One region of the Pantoea sp. NSTU24 genome, then DNA from elsewhere that is predicted to be linked to it. Evidence: riboswitches for the same ligand, from Rfam matches in the RefSeq annotation. Region 1 holds a riboswitch; the other holds the start of a gene.
The links. Region 1 has a riboswitch for thiamine pyrophosphate ahead of ACLHDD_RS19225 (FAD-dependent oxidoreductase). Riboswitches for the same ligand answer to the same signal wherever they lie in the genome.
Positions count from the first base shown of each region.

Region 2: it holds a riboswitch for thiamine pyrophosphate, as region 1 does, so the genes downstream of both, thiM (hydroxyethylthiazole kinase) here and ACLHDD_RS19225 (FAD-dependent oxidoreductase) in region 1, are expected to answer to the same signal.

Region 1 covers NZ_JBKIWZ010000003.1:127,074-129,273, reverse strand. Annotated here, with positions in the region: gene ACLHDD_RS19225 (FAD-dependent oxidoreductase) at 1-890, opposite strand, end outside; TPP riboswitch at 1,016-1,135, opposite strand; gene ACLHDD_RS19220 (ArsR/SmtB family transcription factor) at 1,252-1,566, opposite strand; gene ACLHDD_RS19215 (alkene reductase) at 1,583-2,200, opposite strand, start outside.
Region 2 covers NZ_JBKIWZ010000001.1:1,929,363-1,931,562, reverse strand. Annotated here, with positions in the region: partial or broken gene ACLHDD_RS09200 (HTH-like domain-containing protein) at 480-725, opposite strand; TPP riboswitch at 918-1,014, shown strand; gene thiM (hydroxyethylthiazole kinase) at 1,049-1,846, shown strand; gene thiD (bifunctional hydroxymethylpyrimidine kinase/phosphomethylpyrimidine kinase) at 1,833-2,200, shown strand, end outside.

The DNA of each region.
Region 1 (2,200 bases):
GCCATCATCGGGGCCAGTAAAAAGCCGTGGCGATAGAGGCCATTCAGCGAAAATCGGCCATTTTCGTAGCGCACCTCCGGCAGATTCGGACGATAAGCGGGTCGCAGGCCGGTACCACTTTCCACGATGCGGGCTTCGGCCAGTGCCGGATGCAGGCTGTAGGCGGCGCTGAGCAGCTCCATCATCGCTCTGGCGCTGATCGGGCTGCTGTCGTGGCTTTCGACCATGGTCGCCCCCAGCATGAAGTGCCCCCCGGCACGCGGCACCAGATAGCAGGGAAAACGGGGGTGCAGCAACCGTACCGGACGGGAAAGCTGGATGTCGGGCGTCTGCAGGATCACCATTTCACCCCGCACCGCGCGCAACTGAGGTTGTTGAGCAGCGGCGTGAATACCACGGCAGTCGATGATTTTGCCGGTGGGTTGTCCGCTGTGAATGGCAACGCCCGCCTGCTGCAGGGTGTCGTGCAGCTGCTGCATCGCCCGACGCGGATCGAGATGCGCTTCCGCCGCAAAGAACAGGCCGCGGGCAAAGCGGTTTTCCAGCGCGGGCTCGATGTCGCCGGGCGTGACCCACTGATGCGCCTGGGTCAGGCGGGCAAAACGGGTGAGTTCGCGGCTGTCACGCGGTGGCGCCACCACCAGCGTGCCGTGCTGCTCCACGCCCGCCACGCGCTTCGCCCACCAGCTCGCCGCGTGCTGGCCCCAGGCGATCACCTCCGGCGGTGCGCTTTCAGCTTCGCACCAGGGCGCGAGCATCCCGCCCGCCCAGTGAGACGCGGCACGGCAGTCTGGCTGTGTAATAATTTCGACCGTTTCTCCGCGCTCCATCAGCAGCGTGGCGACACACAGCCCGGCCACGCCGCTGCCAAGTACCGACCAGCGGCTCATGACTGCCACCCGGCAGAAAGTGAAGATTTCAGGATGAGATTTTTCACATTGCCCTCGTTTTTGTTAACGAAGACCCGTGATACAGAGGGAAAAGGCAAAGGCGTATGCGCCTCTGCGGCAAGTATCGGCTGCGATACCCGTCTTCCTACGCCAGTATCAACTGGGTCAGGTTCTAAGGGTCGCTAAGCCGCGCGATGCGCTATCAGCCTCTCAGTCTCTCCGGCGAGACTCCCCTGACGGGTCTAGTTGTAAGTTAAGCGGACGGGTTCGTCAAGACGCGGGCATAAAGGCGGCGCAGAAAGTGCGGGGAAAAAAGACAGGCAACCCCGGTTCGTTTGACGACGCCGCAGGGCTAAGACGTTCAGAGCGCCTGCAGCGCCTGCGTCAGGGTGTCCGTAACTTCCCGGATACGCTGTTCGGCGCGGCGATAGTAGGTCCATTTGCCCACTTTGCTGGCTTCGAGCAGACCGGCACTCTGAAGGGCCTTGAGGCATAACGAGGTAGCGGGCTGTGATAAGCCCGCCTTATCCTGAATGAGGCTGGCGCAGACACCGTACTGATCGAAGGGATAGAGCTGCGAATAGCCCGCAAACGCATCATCAGGTTCTTTGAGCCACTTCAGCACGGCCACTCGCGTGGGGTTGGCCAGCAGCTTCAGGGCATTTTCCGGGGACATGCCGCCTCACAGTGTATCAGGATGGATAAAATGGATAGTCAGTATACCCTTTCTCATCGCCGCCATACAGCGAGGCGTGGTCCACCGCATTCAGGGGATAACCTGACCGGATACGCGCTGGCAAATCGGGGTTGGCGATAAAGGTGCGGCCAAAACCAAACAGATCGCCCCAGCCTTTTTCCAGCATCTGCTGCGCTTTCTCCGCGGTGTAGCGGCCGGAATAGATGATTGGCGAACGGAAGGTGTCACGCAGTGCGATGCGGAAGCTCTCCGGCATGGCCGGGCTGTTATCCCAGTCCGCTTCTGCGATAGAGAGGTAACCCACTTCCAGCGTATTCAGCAGCTGTGCAGCGCGGATATAGGTGGCGTGCGGATCGCTTTCAACCAGACCGAGGTAAACGCGCTCCTCATCGGTGCTCGAAAACAGGGGCGCAAACCGGACACCTACCCGATGGCTGCCAAAGACTGCGCTGACGGCCTCAACCACTTCACGCAGGAAGCGCAGACGATTCTCCGCCGAGCCACCATATTCATCCGTGCGGAAATTTGTATGTGCCGAAATAAACTGGTTAATCAGATAACCGTTGGCGGAATGCAGCTCAACGCCGTTGAATCCAGCGGCTTTGGCGTTCTC
Region 2 (2,200 bases), on a different contig from region 1:
TTGTCCGAAATCTGATAAATATATAAAGAACATGTGATCGTTAATCTTAAATGTTCGAAACACCCTGGCACCACCCAGACGATAAGAACAGGGGATAGAGTCTGCGAAAAGTTTCGGCTGGATTGCTGTAAATTTCATCAGTATGATTGTTGGCACAATCAGCGACTGAAACGAACACATGAGCAACCCCGAAGACTTAATACGGGAAATCTGTTTTTTATTGTCCGAAGTATCAACATCTTTGAGTGCGCGCAGGACTGTATGCATATCACCAATTCAGACAGGTCAATGTTATTCTTATATAGACATCGGCACTTTTGTGGGAAACAGGCTATAACACAACGCCATAAAGTTGCTGTAAGCGATTCACACCATAATCACCAGTGACATTTTGTCCTCGGACAAAAATCCCTTTGCAAGTCGTGACCGCTTCTCGATACTGCCAATAGGTTTCACGTGCACGCATCCACCTGAGCGCATTAACTAAACGTAAATACAGATGATCTTGTTAATCCCAGCTTCAAAGTATTAAGCCCAGCGGCTTTGAGCCGTTCAGTGATATTCCGCATTTGCTGAAATCAGTACCCAGGTCTGGCTTTAAGCCATACACCCTCGCAAAACGCTTTTGCCGTAACTTTTTACTGATGGTCGGCGTATTTGATCATCCGGAAGTGCATTTCTACCGTTTGACCATTTCGTGGTGCACTGTTGCTGGCTTGCTTAATGTTTCCGTGAACTGAGTTCTGTTATTTGTATGTCTCGCTTATCAAATTCAGATAATCAATAATTTTTGTCATTCAGATGTGGGATACAAACTGAGAGACAGGCTGGGTACAGCGTGAAGAAGCGATGACCAGGGAGAGGCTTGCGTTAGTAACCCACTTCCCCTAATCTGGCAAAAAGTAAGCTATTTTGTACCTAATGACTCGGGGTGCCCTTCTTTGTGAAGGCTGAGAAATACCCGTATTACCTGATCTGGATAATGCCAGCGTAGGGAAGTCTGATGCCTGACCGCATTCGCCTTCTTGTTCGCCGGTTGGGAGCTAACATGCTACAGCCATCTCAACACCTTTCCGCCGCGCATTTTGCGCCTTTTCTGCATGCGTTTCGCCGTCACTCACCGCTGGTCCACTGTATGACCAATGAGGTGGTACAGAACTTCACCGCCAACGTGCTGCTGGCACTGAACGCCTCTCCGGCGATGGTTATCGATGCTGACGAAGCCGCTGAGTTCAGCCGCTTTGCCGATGCGCTCCTCATCAATGTCGGTACTCTGACCCGCGAGCGCCAGCAGGCGATGCAGGCCGCCGTGTCCGCCGCCAGAGAGGCAGGCACGCCCTGGACGCTCGATCCGGTGGCGGTCGGCGCCCTGACGCTGCGCAGTGACTTCTGCCAGCAGTTGTTGAGTCAGGAACCGGCCGTGATCCGCGGCAATGCATCAGAGATTCTGGCGCTGGCAAAGCAGGCCAGCGGCGGACGCGGCGTGGATACGCTGCATCAGGCGGATGCGGCGATTGATGCCGCCCGGCAGCTCGCCACCACCTGGCGCACGCTGGTCATCGTCAGTGGGGAGGTGGACTACGCCACCGACGGTGCGCGGATCTTTGCGCTTCGCGGCGGCTCGCCCCTGATGACGCGGGTAGTCGGCACCGGCTGTGCACTGTCAGCGGTCGTGGCAGGATTCAGCAGCCTGCCCGGTGACCGGCTGCTAAACGTGGCCGCCGCCTGTCAGGTCATGTCGTCAGCGGGGGAGAGGGCGGCGTCACAGGCTGCCGCGCCGGGTAGTTTTGCCACGGCGTTTGTTGATGCACTCTGGACGCTGGAGGCACAGCATGAAACGTATTAATGCCCTGACGATTGCCGGGACCGATCCCAGCGGTGGCGCCGGGATTCAGGCCGACCTGAAAACGTTTTCCGCGCTGGGTGCCTATGGCACCAGCGTTATCACTGCGCTGGTGGCGCAGAACACCTGCGGCGTTCAGTCGGTCTGCCGTGTTGATCCGGACTTTGTGACCGCTCAGCTCGATTCGGTACTGAGCGATGTCCGCATCGACAGCGCGAAAATGGGCATGCTGTCGGAAACGGCTATCGTTGAGCAGGTGGCCGCCCGCCTGAAGCAGGCGGCAATTCCCTTTGTCGTGCTTGACACGGTGATGGTAGCGAAAAGCGGGGATGCGCTGCTTTCACCGGACGCCGTGGC